Linked DNA regions of Labrenzia sp. VG12. The protein of the gene in region 1 binds, or shares a complex with, the protein of each later gene. Links are inferred from orthologs where the notes say so. Each region holds a gene or a part of one and is shown on either strand. Other genes may lie near its edges.

The links.
Region 2: the proteins of CHH27_RS03455 (region 1) and dnaN are in contact, whole or in part, in a solved structure (PDB 1OK7), measured with the Escherichia coli proteins. The link is inferred for Labrenzia sp. VG12 from one-to-one orthologs.

The regions. Positions count from the first base shown.
Region 1 is NZ_CP022529.1:743,920-751,338, forward strand. What follows is about bases 4,618-7,419. They hold CHH27_RS03455 (DNA polymerase IV), read right to left. Parts: upstream 6,775-7,419; coding sequence 5,461-6,774; downstream 4,618-5,460. Other genes in these bases: CHH27_RS03450 (cell envelope integrity EipB family protein), read left to right, coding at 4,624-5,439; CHH27_RS03460 (HAD family hydrolase), read right to left, coding at 6,807-7,419. Outside these bases: CHH27_RS03425 (ABC transporter substrate-binding protein), read right to left, coding at 1-451; CHH27_RS03430 (GNAT family N-acetyltransferase), read left to right, coding at 704-1,555; CHH27_RS03435 (GNAT family N-acetyltransferase), read right to left, coding at 1,582-2,898; CHH27_RS03440 (glycerophosphodiester phosphodiesterase family protein), read right to left, coding at 2,994-3,764; CHH27_RS03445 (RidA family protein), read right to left, coding at 3,822-4,286. UniProt on the Escherichia coli protein: Poorly processive, error-prone DNA polymerase involved in translesion repair and untargeted mutagenesis. Copies undamaged DNA at stalled replication forks, which arise in vivo from mismatched or misaligned primer ends.
Region 2 is NZ_CP022529.1:4,621,008-4,628,604, forward strand. The notes cover bases 3,084-6,063. They hold dnaN (DNA polymerase III subunit beta), read right to left. Parts: upstream 5,143-6,063; coding sequence 4,024-5,142; downstream 3,084-4,023. Other genes in these bases: recF (DNA replication/repair protein RecF), read right to left, coding at 3,084-3,986; dnaA (chromosomal replication initiator protein DnaA), read right to left, coding at 5,311-6,063. Outside these bases: gyrB (DNA topoisomerase (ATP-hydrolyzing) subunit B), read right to left, coding at 252-2,705; more of recF, read right to left, coding at 2,838-3,083; more of dnaA, read right to left, coding at 6,064-6,792; CHH27_RS21420 (rhodanese-like domain-containing protein), read right to left, coding at 6,947-7,387. UniProt on the Escherichia coli protein: Confers DNA tethering and processivity to DNA polymerases and other proteins. Acts as a clamp, forming a ring around DNA (a reaction catalyzed by the clamp-loading complex) which diffuses in an ATP-independent manner freely and bidirectionally along dsDNA.

The DNA.
Region 1 (7,419 bases):
CGATTTTCGGGAAACCCTGCTGTTTCAGGAGGGACTCCGTATAGTCCTGAGACTGGGTGCCGACGGTGAAGGCCTTGGCGTCGTCGATGCTGCCCGGATTGACATCAGAGCCGGCCTTCTTGATCAGGAGCGTCCGGTCGACGTTCAGCGGCTCGACCCAGACAAATTTCGGATCGCGTTCTTCCGTGTGCGACGCGGTGAAAACGCAGTAGTCAGCTTCTTTCTCAGCCAGGCCGATCGCGCGGGACCATTGTGCCATTTCCACTTCATAGGAAAGGCCGGCCCGGTTCATGATTTCGAACACCTGTTCAGCGCCGAAGCCGACAATCTTGTCGCCATCCATGTAGTTGAAAGGCTTGTACTCTTCTGTGGTCAGGTTGACGTCGGCGGCCTGGACCGGTGCAGCCAGTACGAAGGCAGACAGGGCTGCGATGCCAAGAACATGTTTCATGGGGGTTCCTTCCTGAAAGGTGGAGGCAAATCTGATTGTTATGATCTTGTTGGTAACGCCGGGAAGTGACGAAAAGGTTACTTTGAGGAAGTAATGAAAAAGAAAAGAAGTTAAATCGATTAGTGAGTATTTAACAAAGAGTACGGTAGGTTGAATGTTTTTCTTTCTCGTGCCTCGGTGGAGCTTGTTGAATATTGCGATAATTACGGTACATTTTTTAAGATGAAACAGGGAATGCTCGGGAAAATTGCCATGAATTATCGTATTTCCGATTGCTGCGACCTTGCGCCGGCGCAGTTATGCGCTGCAATGAATGCCGCGTTTTCAGATTATGTGATCCCGCTCAAATTGTCTGAAACAGCGTTCAGGACGTTCCAGCGCCAGCGTGGTTTTTCAGCTGAGCACTCTTTTGTGGCTCGTCAGGGGGACGACATTGCCGCATTCTGGTTTTCCGGAAAGCCCCGGGCGGAATACGGGTCGCTGGCCTATACGCTTTCCGTTGGCACGCTGCCGGATCACCGGCGCAAGGGACTGTCGCGACAGCTTCTGGATGCTGTGACCGCGCAGCAGCGGCTTTCCGGCTCAAAAGGTCTGCAGCTGGAGGTTATCACCACCAACGAGGCCGCAATCAGCTCCTATGAGGCCATGGGGTTCTATCGTCACCGGACTTTGCGGGTCTTGAAGCTGTCGTCGGAACCGGCTTCGCAAAGCCTTGATTATGTGCCGCATCCACTGGATCTGTCCCGAATTCCAACTGAGACCGACGGGTTTTTCGACACCGAGCCGACGCCGCAAAATGGCCGGTGTGCCCTTCAGGCGCTCAGTCCCGATCATCATCTGCTCGGTATCGAGGTGGAGGGCGAACTGCTCGGTTGGGGGGCGGTCTATCCGGACGGTGCGGTGGCTCAGATTGCTGTCCATCACTCCGTCCGCAGAAAGGGGCTGGGCAGGGCAATCCTGCGGGCGCTATGGCAGGCAGCAGGTGAAGACGCTCTGACATTCGTCAACGTCGATGAAAGTGCGGCGACGCAGAACGGATTTCTGGAACATGTCGGCGCTCAGGAACTTTTGCAGCAATACGAGATGCAGCTTCGTTTCTCCTGACTGAATCGTACTTTCCGTCGGTGCAGCTATTCCGCCTTGCGGAAGGGCGCATGTTCGGCAAGAGCTTCGTTCTCCCGCTCAACGGCGCGGCGCTCGTGCTCCAGGAAGTCGGCGACGGCATCATGCAGGCCTTCATGGGCGATCCAGTGCGCCGAATAGGTCGTCGTTGGAAGGTAGCCTCGGGCCAGCTTGTGGGCGCCCTGGGCGCCTGCTTCAACACGCTTGAGACCGCGGGCAATCGCGAAATCGATGGCCTGGTAGTAACAAAGTTCAAAATGCAGGAAAGGGTGGTGTTCCGTGCAGCCCCAATGGCGTCCGAACAGGGTTTCTGAGCCGATAAAGTTGAGCGCACCGGCGATATAGCGTCCGTCCCGCTTGGCCAGGACCAGCAAGGTGCGCTTCGCCAGACGCTCATTGATCAGTGAAAAGAAGGTCCGGTTCAGATAAGGACGGCCCCATTTGCGGGAGCCGGTGTCCATGTAGAAACTGTAGAACGCATCCCAGTGTGCCTCGGTCAGGTCTTTTCCGGTGACCCACTCGACCTCTAGTCCTTCCGCCTTCAGCGCTTCGCGGCGTTCTTTCCGGATGGCCTTGCGCTTGCGAGATGCAAGGTCCGCCAGAAAGTCCTCGAAACTGTCATATCCCTGATTTTCCCAGTGAAACTGCTGATCTGTTCGCCGGAGATAGCCCAGTTCACCGAGGCTGTTCCATTCCGGCCTGGTGAGAAAAGTCGCATGAACAGAGGAGGCGCCGGACCGCTGGCAGACCTGGACAAGCCCGGCGGCAAGCGCCTGCAGCCCGGCCTCCCGGTTGATGCCGGCTGCCGTCAGAAACCGACGCCCGGTGGCTGGCGTGAAAGGAACCGAGATCTGCAGTTTCGGATAGTAGTCGCCGCCCGCCCGGTAGAATGCATCCGCCCAACCGTGGTCGAACACATATTCACCCTGGGAGTGGCTCTTCAGATAGGCGGGAACAGCACCAATGATCGCGCCGGACGATTCCTGCAGAACCATGTGTCGCGGCAACCAGCCGGTCTCGCTGGTGGCGCAGCCAGACGTCTCCAATGCCTCAAGAAAAGCGTGTGACAAGAAAGGGTTGAAGTCGGTTTCTTCAGAAACGGCTTCATCGTCGGAGGGGATTAAGCTGGAGAGATCGTCTTCGGACAGACCGGGCGCCTGTTTTTCCAGGATGCCTGCGCCGGACAGTTTCCAGCCCGGGTTCGCCACGCGATCCCAATCGGCGGCGGAAATGTCTTTCAGAGACGACAGGATGCGCAGCGTGACGGCATCCTGAGCGCGCGATGCGTCCGTCGACGTGCCGTGTTCGGGCCCGTGGGTTGTCATGCCTTAGAAGAAACCGACCAGTAAACTCATGCCCTAGATGTAGCGCATTCATGTTGCGGCGCAAGGGCGCCGGGACATCGCCCGGATGTCTGCCGTCATGTGGCGGATTTGTCCGGATCGAACCCTTCGAACACGATCTGGTCCGCATAGCGGGCCGCGCGCTCGCGCTGATCTCTTGTCCGAACGGTCCAGCACATCAGGGGCAGCTTGAACATCGACCGCAACAGGCTCGGCCCGGCCTTGGGCAGGTCCTTGACACCATAGGAAACGAAATGCGGACGTGTACGCGGAGCATGCAGGATATGGCGTAGAATGAACCGGTCGACCCGGCCATAGCGGACATAATCCGGACCCGGCTCGGCGCCGTCGGCAACGATGCCGCGCAACACATTGGGCTGATGACCCCTGGCAATCGACAACATGTCCGGGTCAAAGGACTTGATGCAGGCCGATCCCTTATAGGCGGCGACCTGATCGGCAATGTGCCGGACAAAGTCGCCCTGGGCATCGCGGCGCAGCAGGGACTTGATTTCGATGACCAGCGGAACCTTGCCGTCAACCAGTTCGAACAGGTCCTGAAGCAGCCACAACCGATCCGTCCCGGTTTTCATGTGGATTTTCAGAAGATCAGCCGACTGCTGTTCGATCACGCGTCCACTGCCTTCTGCCAGGCGATCCAGCGTATAGTCGTGAAACACCAGTGCCTGGCCATCGGCTGTTTCCTGAACATCGACCTCGATGGCGAAATCATGCTCGACAGATTTCTGGATGGCGGAGGGGGTGTTTTCGATAATGCCATCATCGGCATTGTGATAGCCACGATGAGCAATCGGACGTGCGAAAATGGCTTCTAGATCCGGGGTCATGACAACGGTCTGCAGGAACGGGCAGGAGGCGCCCCGTCCGGGGCACCGGGCAAAATATCAGGCTTCGATCTCGAAGATGGCTTCGATCTCGACCGCAACGCCGAATGGCAGGGAGGCTGCGCTGACGGCAGAGCGAGCGTGACGTCCCTTGTCGCCCATGGCTTCAACAAGGAAGTCGGACGCGCCGTTGATGACCTGCGGCTGGTCACCGAAGTCGGCAGTGGAATTCACGAACCCGACGATCTTCACCAGACGAACGACTTTTTCCAGGTCGCCGGTTGCGGCCTTTGCCTGGGCAAGCAGATTGATGGCACACAGCCGTGCGGCTGTTTTGCCATCTTCGATGCTGAGCGTATCGCCGAGCTTGCCGGTGACCTGGATCTTGCCGTCTGCCATCGGCAGCTGTCCGGAAATGAAGAGCTGATTGCCGGTCTTCACGAAGGGCACATAGTTTGCCGCCGGTGCGGCAGCTTCCGGCAGGGTGACCCCCAGATCGTTCAAGCGGGCTTCAATCGTGCTCATCGGCCGTCTCCTGGTTCCAAAAATCCTGGCGTGTCTTGGCCCAATTCGGCAGAGGTGACAAGGCCAAAAACGACATTTTGGAGCGCGTCCTGGCTGGCGGTCCTGTTGTGTTTGAGGGCGGAAAGCGCTGCAGTTGAACCCAGGCGCGCAGATGAACGGGGGGAAAGAAACGGTGGCGGTACTATTCCATGTGGCGAAACACGTCTTTTGCCGCATAATGGGCCTCGAGGACTGGTCAAACAGGCCGTCTCAGGACGAGTTAAGAGGAAATTTGATGCAAGTCGCTCCGAAATCACTGCCGCTCTCTGTAGGTGCTTTGTTCTGTGCCGCAGCTTTGGTGATTGGACAGGGGACGCCGGTCCTGGCAGCAGGCGCAGGGGCGTCTGCAGGGCAGAAGCTGGCGCCGCACAGGGCCGTCTATGACATGAAGCTCGGCGACACCGAAGAACAGGCCGGAATCGCAGGGCTGAGCGGGCGCATGGTCTATGATTTCTCCGGCAATGCCTGCGAGGGATACAGCGTCAATTTCCGCTTCGTGACGGAGTTCCAGGACACCAACGGCGGCTCCCAGATCACGGATCTGCAGACGACGTCGTTCGAGGAGCCGGCGGCCGCAAGTTATCAGTTCCTGTCCAAGACCTTTGTTGATCAGAAGCTGGTTGAGGAAACCCGCGGGACGGCGCATGCAGGCGCAGATGCCAGGACGGTTGAGTTGAAACAGCCGGCGGAAAAGTCGCTGGAAATCGGCGGCGACGTGTTGTTTCCGACCGAGCATCTTCTCGCCATATTGAAAGCGGCAGACGAGAATGTGCACTTCCTGGCGGCTGACATCTATGACGGCGCGGAGACTGGCGAAAAAGTCTATGCCACAACCACGGTCATTGGCACCAGAGCCGTCAACGACCTGCAGGGAAATGCGGACGCAGTGGCCGCGTCGCTGGATGGCGAAACCTACTGGCCTGTCACCGTCGCCTATTTCGACCCGAGCAAGGATGACGCGTCAGGCGAGTTGATGCCTGTCTACCAATTGGCTTTCCGCCTCTATGAAAACGGTATCAGCAGCCATCTGAAACTCGACTATGGCGACTTCACCATTCACGGAAAGATGGCGTCGCTTGAACTCTACGAAGAAGGCGACTGCCCGCAAGACTGATCGCCGAAAGACTGGTGGTGGTCAGTTTCCGCCGGTCTTTTTGGCTTGTCCTTCGGAACGGGCGGCGTGAGTCAGGCCGAGTTCCACAGCCGACTTTCCGAACTTGTCGCGGAGCCGGTCTACCGCCAGCTCCGCATTCTTGCGCCGTTCGGCATCGCGATCGACAAGATCCTGCGGGTCTGCCTGCTCGGCCGTTTCCAGATCGCTGACGCCGATGCCTATCAGCCTGAACCGCCTGCCATCCGTTTCTGCTGCGAGCAGATCCTCGCCCGCTGCGAATATGCGGTCGGCAAGCTGGGTCGGATCCTGCAGGTGGCGCGCACGCGTGATGGTCTTGAAGTCAGCCGTTTTCAGCTTCAGCGTGACACCGCGTCCCGAGAGCTCCGACTTTTTCAATCGCGCAGAAACTTTCTCCGACAGGTTTCTCAGGATCGGGCGCAGCGTCTCGAAGCTCGAGATATCCGTCCGGAAGGTGGTTTCGGAAGACACGCTCTTGGCGCCGCGCTGCGGTGTGACGTCCCGGCTGTCGTCGCCATGAGAAAGCCGAGCCAGTCGCAGACCGATCGATCCATAGCGGCGGGCCAGATCGGCGGCGTCCATCTCCTGCAACTGGCCGATGGTTCGGATGCCGTCCCTTTCAAGCTTCTTCTGGAAGACCTTGCCAACACCCCAGATCCGACCGACCGGCATGCCCGCCAGCACCGTTTCGGCTTCGGTTGCTCCGATGACGGAGAAACCGCGTGGTTTTTCAAGATCGGACGCGAGTTTTGCCAGAAACTTGTTGGGGGCGAGGCCGACAGATGCAGAAATGCCGATCTCGGTTTCAAGGTCGCGGATAAACCTTGCCAGGATCTCAGCCGGCACCGCCTTGTGCAGCCGCTCGGTGCCGGTGAGGTCCAGGAAAGCCTCGTCGATCGAGATCGGTTCCACCAGTGGTGTGAGAGCCCGCATACGCTCGCGAATGTCTTTTCCGATCCTGGCGTATTTTTCCATGTTCGGCTTGATGACCACGGCCTGCGGGCAGGCTTCCATGGCCTTGAACATCGGCATGGCGGACCGCACTCCGTAGATCCGGGCGATATAGCAGCAGGTGGAGACGACACCCCTCTGGCCGCCGCCGATAATGACGGGCAGATCCTGCAGCTCCGGATTGTCGCGTTTCTCGACGGCTGCATAAAAGGCGTCGCAATCGATGTGGGCGATGGACAGCTGGTCCAGCTCGGCATGGCGAACAAGCCGGGGGCTGCCACAGGTCAGGCAACGGGCGCCCTTATCTTGCGATCGGGCGCCGCAATCCCGGCAAAGGCTGAGATTGGATATAGGGAGCTGTGTCACCGGTCCGGCTCTTCTTGGTCCAGCGCTGTTCGTCAGCGCAGGATATCGCCAATGAAGTTCGCCGTCTCCTGCCAATCTCCGGTGAGCAGGTCGATGTGATCTTCCTGGCGCATGTTGGCCCGGAACCTTGCATCGGCGATGAACTGGACCTGCACCGACGAGGGCAGGGATGCGTTGACGGAGCTGTGATTGGTCGGGCTGTCGTCAATGAAGACGACCGGCTGAGCACGCTGCGCGGACAGTGCTGCAACCGCACCGCCCTTTGGGCCGGAGTTGGTCACCACCGGAAATGGCACGCCGAGACCGGACAGCAGTTTTTCCCGAGCCGGTTTGTTGTGCCCTCCCGGCAGATTGGTCAGGAGCACAATGTCCCAGTCGGTGGAGAGTTCCTTCAGCGCCGTTTCAGCTCCCGGAACAATCTCCTGTTGATGGCTGACTTCGTCGAAGAATGTGTGCAGGTGACGTTTTACATCGTCTGCGGGCAAAGGGGTATCGGTGTCGTGAGGGCCGATATTCCCCGTAAGACGGTACTGGTGATTGAGAAATCGCAGGTTGCGCGCGTTCAGATAGTCCTCCAGATGCGCAATCATGTGAAGAATGACTTCATCGACATCGCAAATGATGAGGGGGCGGGAGGAGGTGGGC
Region 2 (7,597 bases), 3.9 Mb from region 1 along the record:
ACAGCGTCGGCTTCGGGCCGAAATAGGTCCTTGATCAACGAATGGTCGGCAATGCAGGGCATGATTTTCCGGATCGACTCGTAATCCGAAAACACATTTCAGGGTGAGGGGAAACTCATGTCACAACAACTCAGGCAGTGTATTAGTTTCCGCCTAAGTTGTTGTAATTTATGAAGACAGGTTTATGTCATCCCGCCTCTTCGCGAAATTGTATGCGCCCGGCGCAACTTTATGGGCTTCCCTACGCTCCGTCAGATATCCAGGTTCGCCACGGCGAGCGCGTTGTCCTGGATGAACTCGCGCCGCGGGTCGACTTCATCGCCCATCAGCTTGGTGAAGATGTCGTCGGCGTCGTCCGCCTCTTTCACCTTGACCTGCAGCAGGGAGCGGACATTCGGATCGAGTGTCGTTTCCCAGAGCTGTTCCGGGTTCATCTCGCCGAGACCTTTGTAGCGCTGCAGCGAAATGCCTTTTTGCCCCAGGGCGTAGACATTGGCCAGCAATGCACGCGGACCGCGAATTTCGGTCGGAACGTCCTTGCGGCGCAGCAGGGCCGCCTTGCCATAGACTTCATTCAGATGGGCCGCATGGGCGGCCAACCGGCGGGCATCCGTGGATCCGAGCAGAGCCGGATCGATCGTGGCGGCTTCTTCAACGCCGCGAACGGTGCGCTTGAACACCAGACTACCGTCTTCCAGGGCCTCGCCGGTCCAGCCGCGTTCGAATTCGTCCGCCAGAATGTCCATGCGCCGGGCGATATAGGCCGCGGCCTCTTCAGCCTTGGCACGATCTTCCAGGATGTCGGTGTTGAGCGCGCCGGCAATGGCCGCCTGTTCGACCACATCGCGGTTGTAGCGCGAATGCAGGCCGTCGAAAATGTCAGAGATGGTCCTGGCCGTTTCCACCACCGTGAGCAGGTCCTGGCCGGAGCGAACCTCACCATTCGCCAGCTCAAGCGTGGTGTCCCCGAGGCCCTGGCCGATCAGATAGTCTTCCAGCGCCAGCTGGTCCTTCAGGTATTGTTCTGACTGACCGCGCTTGACCTTGTAGAGCGGCGGCTGCGCGATATAGACATAGCCGTTTTCGATCAGTTCCGGCATCTGCCGGAAGAAGAAGGTCAGAAGCAGGGTCCGAATGTGGGCACCGTCCACGTCAGCATCGGTCATGATGATGATCTTGTGGTAGCGCAGCTTCTCGATGTTGAATTCTTCCTTGCCGATCCCGGTGCCGAGCGCGGTGATCAGGGTGCCGATCTCGTTGGAAGACAGCATCTTGTCGAACCGGGCCCGTTCCACGTTCAGGATCTTGCCGCGCAGCGGCAGCACGGCCTGGTTCTCCCGGTGCCGGCCCTGCTTGGCCGAGCCGCCTGCGGAATCACCCTCCACCAGGAAGAGTTCGGCCTTGGAGGCATCGCGTTCCTGGCAATCGGCGAGTTTTCCGGGCAGCGAGGCGATATCCAGCGCACCTTTGCGCCGGGTCAGTTCACGCGCCTTGCGGGCAGCTTCGCGGGCAGAAGCTGCTTCCACCACCTTGGAGACGATGGCCTTGGCCGGCGCCGGGTTCTCTTCCAGCCACTCGCTCAGGGTCTGGGAAATCAGGTTCTCGACGACCGGGCGCACCTCGGAGGAGACCAGCTTGTCCTTGGTCTGGGAGGAGAATTTCGGATCCGGCACCTTGACCGACAGAACGCAGGTCAGGCCTTCGCGGCAATCGTCGCCGGAGAGCGAGACCTTTTCCTTTTTCATCAGGCCCGTGGCTTCGGCATAGCCGGTCACCTGACGGGTCAGGGCTGCCCGGAAGCCGGCCAGGTGCGTGCCGCCGTCCCGCTGGGGAATGTTGTTGGTGAAACACAGCACATGCTCGTGATAGCTGTCGTTCCACCACATGGCCGCCTCGACCGTGATGCCGTCTTTCTCCGCGCTCATCGTGACCGGGTCCTCGATCAACGGATGCTTGGCCCGGTCCAGATAGCGCACGAAAGCTTCAAGGCCGCCTTCGTAGTAGAGTTCCTCGACAACATCTTCCACGCCGCGCTTGTCGGTCAGGATGATGCGTACGCCGGAATTGAGGAAGGCGAGTTCCCGCAGGCGGTGTTCCAGCGTGTTGAAATCGAACTCGGTCTTGCTGAAGGTTTCCGGGGACGGCAGGAAGGTGACTTCGGTGCCCTTCTGGCCGTTGGCCGGACCGACCACTTCCAGCGGGCCCTGGGAATCCCCATGCGCGAAGGTCATGTGGTGTTCCTGGTCGTTCCGCCAGATGCGCAGCTCCAGCTTGGTCGACAGGGCATTCACGACCGAGACACCGACGCCGTGCAGGCCACCGGACACCTTGTAGGAATTCTGGTCGAACTTTCCGCCCGCATGCAGCTGGGTCATGATGACCTCGGCGGCGGAAACGCCTTCTTCCGGGTGCAGGTCGGTCGGGATGCCGCGGCCGTTGTCGGAGACGGTCACGGAGCCATCCGGGTTCAGCGTCACGGTGACATGGTCGGCGTGGCCGGCCAGGGCTTCGTCGATGGCGTTGTCCACGACTTCGTAGACCATGTGGTGCAGGCCGGAACCGTCATCGGTGTCGCCGATATACATTCCGGGCCGTTTACGGACCGCGTCGAGGCCTTTCAGGACCTTGATGCTGTCAGCGCCATATTCGGCACCGCCTTCGTTTTCGGGGGTCTCAATCGGCTCGGATGTGGACATGTCGCTCATGCGAATCAATCACCAGTCATTCTATCTTTTCTAACCCCGTTATACGGGGTTCCGGCGGGGGTTCAACCACGCCGGAGCCGCTGACAAGCCAGCGAAGGGATAATGGTGGAAAACCATAAGATTTCGGCGGATTTAAGGGCCTGTCGGTCCCTTTAGAAGATGGCCATGATGGTCCCGGATTTCAAACACCTGGGCATCCTCGGGCAGGGCGCTGAAAAGACCCTCGTCCGTCCCGGTCATGAAAACTTGCCCGCCTAAGGAATTCAGCTTGGCGAACAGGGCGGCCCGGCGGTCCGGATCCAGGTGCGCAGCGACTTCGTCGAGCAAGAGGACCGGCGTCATTCCGGAGACCTTGGACGTCAGTTCGGCATGCGCCAGAACCAGACCGATCAGAAGCGCCTTCTGCTCTCCGGTGGAGGATTGAGCCGCCGGCATCGACTTGGCCGCATGGGTCACTTTCAGGTCGCTCAGGTGCGGACCGTTCAGGGTCCGGCCGGCGGCGCGGTCGCGCGGACGGCCTTCCTTCAGGAGCAGCCGGTAATGGTCTTCCCGGTCCGATGCACTGAGGCCGAGGGTCTCGGCTTCAAAGGCGCCTTCGAGCGCGATGCCTGCGTGGGGAAAGGGCAAGCCCTGCGCGGCCTGTTCGGCAATCATGCCGGAGAGCAGGCCGACCGTGTCGCCACGTGCGATGGAGACCGCGGTGCCGAGTTCTGCCACCTGCAATTCCAGTGCGGACAGGAAGGCGTCGCTGCCGCCCTGGTCGAGCAGCCGGTTGCGTTGGCGCAGCGCGTTTTCAAAATCGCTGACCCGGCGCCCGTGTGCCGGATCGATGGCCAGCGTCAGCCGGTCGAGAAACCGGCGCCGCTCGGAGGCCGCACCGGTGAAAAGGCCGTCCATGGACGGGACCAGCCAGAGCACCCGCATATAGTCGAGCAGGCTTTCCGAACCACGCACGTCTTCACCGTCAATCCGCACCTTGCGCCCGGTGCCGCCGGTGGCCAGCCCGGTTCCGATCCTGGTTTCCAGGCCGTCCAGCAGAACGGTGGCAGCCACGCTCCAGCTGCCGTCACCCTCCTTGCGGGCAATGTCGGCAAGTGTCGCCCGGCGCAGACCGCGCCCGGCTGTCAGGAACGAGATGGCTTCCAGGATATTGGTCTTGCCGGCGCCGTTGGCGCCGACAAAGGCGACCAGTTTGGCGGCGAGACCCAGCGAAAGGGTCTCGTAATTGCGGAAACCGGTCAGGGACAGACGGGTCAGCCGCGCCGTCCTGAATTCTGTCATGACCGTGTTTCCGCCTTCAGAATGTCACCGGTCCGGGTCAGACCCGCATCGGCATCAGAACGAACAGGCAGTCATCGACGGTGTTGTCCTGGATCAGGGTTGGCGAGCCGCTGTCGGCCAGCCGGAACAGGGCCGTGTCGCTTGACAGCTGATTGGCAATATCGAGCAGGTACCGCGAGTTGAAGCCGATTTCCAGGTCTTCCGCGTCATACTCGACGGCCAGTTCTTCCGTCGCGCTGCCCGAATCCGGGTTGTTCACGGTGAGCACCATGCGGCTATCGCTCAGCGAGATCTTCACGGCCCGGCCGCGCTCGGAGGAAATTGTCGAGACGCGGTCGACGGCTTCCTTGAACTCGTCCCGGTCGACGCGCATTTCCTTGTCGTTGCCCTGCGGGATCACCCGGCCGTAATCCGGGAAGGTGCCGTCGATCAGTTTGGATGTCAGGATGACGGAACCGGTGGTCAACCGGATCTTGGTGTCGGACAGTTCGATCTGAACGTTGGCTTCCGGGTCTTCCAGCAGTTTCTGGATCTCACCTACCGTCTTGCGCGGCACGATGATGCCCGGCATGCCGGCAGATCCCGACGGGGCAGGCACTTCAGCCTGGGCCAGACGGTGGCCGTCGGTGGCAACGGCACGGAACTGCTGGCCATTGGCCGCGTCGACCGTGTGCAGGTAGATCCCGTTCAGGTAATAGCGGGTTTCCTCAGTCGAGATCGCAAACTGGGTGGTGTCGATCAGCTTGCGGATATCGGCGGCCGTCAGAGCAAAGCCATGACTGAAATCGCCGGCCGTCAGGTCCGGGAAATCCGCTTCCGGCAACATCTGCAGCGTGAATTTCGAACGGCCGGCCCGGATTTCCAGCGTGGCGTTGTCGCCGGTGGTCTCCAGAACCACCTGCGAGCCTTCGGGCAGCTTGCGCACGATGTCGTAGAACATGTGCGCCGGCACCGTGGTGGCGCCCGGCATTTCGATCATGGCGGGCACGGTTTCGACGATTTCGAGGTCGAGGTCGGTTGCCTTCAGATTGATGGCGCCGCCGTCAGCCCGCAGCAGGACATTGGACAGGATGGGAATGGTGTTTCGGCGCTCGACCACCCGGTGAACATGGGTCAAGGACTTGAGGAGGTCGGTCCGCTCGAGGGTCGCTTTCATTCACTCGTTCCGTACTCATGAAAAGCCGGACGGACGGTCCGGCGTAACTGGATTTGCTGGCTCCGGTGAGGAGCGGGGGGAAGACACTGCCCTTAACTTGGTGCAAAAGCAAGGGGGCGTTCCGCCGGAACGCCCCCAATTTAAGTTGAATATCGGGGAATTTAACCCTCAGGCGTCGAGCATGCGTTTCAGCAGTTCGAGCTCCTGCGCCAGAGAATAGTCTGCGCGGGCCATTTCCTCGATTTTCCGCACCGCGTGCAACACTGTCGTGTGATCCCTGTTGCCGAAGCGGCGGCCGATTTCCGGCAGCGAGCGCGGGGTCATCACCTTGGCGAGATACATGGCAATCTGACGTGGACGCACGATGGTGCGGGTGCGCCGGGCCGACAGCAGATCGGCCTTGGTGACGTTGTAGTGTTTCGACACCACCCGCTGGATGTCCTCGATCTTGACCCGGCGCGGTTCGCTGGAGCGAACCAGGTCGCGCAGTGTCATTTCCGCCATTTCCTGCGTGATCGGCTGATTGGTCAGCTGATTGTGTGCGATCAGGCGGTTGAGGGCGCCTTCCAGGTCGCGGCCCGAGGAGGCCACGTGACGGGCAACATAGTCGAGAACGCTGTCGGGCACGTCGAATTGCGGATAGGCCTTGCGGGCCGCTTCCACGCGGGACACCAGGATATTGCGCCGAAGCACGAAATCCGGTTCCTGGATGCCGACCACGAGACCGCCGGACAGGCGCGACCGGACCCGGTCGTCCAGGGTGTCCAGTTCGGATGGAGCCCTGTCGGCCGCAACGATCACCTGGCGCGCGCCGTCGATCAGCGCATTCAGCGTATGGCAGAATTCCTGCTGGACCTGTTTGCCGTGCAGAAACTGCATGTCGTCGATCAGCAGCAGGTCGATGGTCCGGAGGTTTTCCTTGAACGCAAGCGCGGACTGGGACTTCAGCGCCGTCACGAACTTGTACATGAAGTGCTCGGCCGTCAGGTAGAGCACCTTGCGGCCGCTCGCACGGGCTTTCGAGGCCACGGCCTGCATCAGATGGGTTTTGCCGAGACCCACGGACGCATGCAGGTAAAGCGGGTTGAACGTCACCGCGCCGCCGGCTGCGACCTGACGGGCAGCGGCCAGGGCCAGGTTGTTGGATTCCCCTTCAACAAACGTCTCGAACGTATATTTCGGGTCGAGCGCCGCACCCTGCAGCACATCCCGGGTGCTGTCGGAGCCGGCATCGCCGCGGCCGAGCGCGACAGCGGCAGTCGCCGCCTGGGCACGGGTCACATGAGCCGCATCGGCCAGCGTTTCGCGCTGGACTTCGTCAGCAGCTGCCTTCGCGCCGTCCGGGCCGGCCAGGCTCGGTTTTGCCACCGGTGCCTGACGCGGACGGATCGCACCGCGAACGGTCAGTTCGATGCGGTGTACATTGTCGCATTCGCGCTGCCACAGACCCATCAGCTGGTCATTGTAATTGTTCTGGATCCACTGCTTCAAAAACCGGGTCGGAACGGAAAGACGCACTGTGCCGTCCTGATGCTCTTCCAGATCAACGCGTGCGAACCAGCTGGTAAAAACATCGTCGCCCAGCTCCGCGCGGAGCTGTTTCTTGACCCGTTTCCATTGTTCGGAGCCGCCTGCCTCCTGAACCTGCATGTCATCTGCCTCCTGTACATATGAAGAACAGTCCGCCACAGCCGTTCTTCGACGCCTTGCTGCTTTTGCAGCTTTATAATGTCCCTTTTGGGACGGTTATTGGGTTGGCAAAGGGAGTGGTCCCATTGCCTGCCCCGCTTTTAGTGCGGGGAAACTAACTTTGAATCCAGGGCAGTCCGGCGGCCTTCCAACCGGACCGGGTTCCACGGTGGCCCGCCTCGTCAAGGGGGCCTTCGAAACCGTCTGAGATATTAAAGCACTTTTCGAAGCCGGCCTGTGTCAGGGCGATCGCTGCCGCCTGGCTCCGCGCTCCGGAGCGGCACAGAAAATAGATCGGCGCGCTCTGGTCAAGTCCTTTTTTGACCAACAGGTCCGAAACGGACTTTGCAAATTCCGGGTTCGGGCCGGAAGACGGAAAGCTCTGCCATTCCACCAGCACCGGTTCCTTGTCGAGCGGACGCAGGTCCGGAAGTCCGACAAAGGCCCATTCCGCCTGGGTCCGCACGTCGACAAGAACAGAGTGTTCCTGCCCGGAAAGCTTTTCGAAAGCCTCCTGCACGGTCACATTGCCAGCGTATCCACCGTCGATTTGCACAGCCGCCCCCTACAATAGCGAAGTGCTATTGTTGAATAATAGTTATCAAGTTTTCGGGAAGAAAAATTCAGTCCAGCGGGATGCTAGACACCGTCGGAAATGAATACGTTAATGTATTCATCCCACGGTCTATACGCCATGTGCTTAGCTATTTTTCGATTAAACTTATTCATTTTGATCCAAGCACCGTTTTTAGGTTGTTCGCTGGTC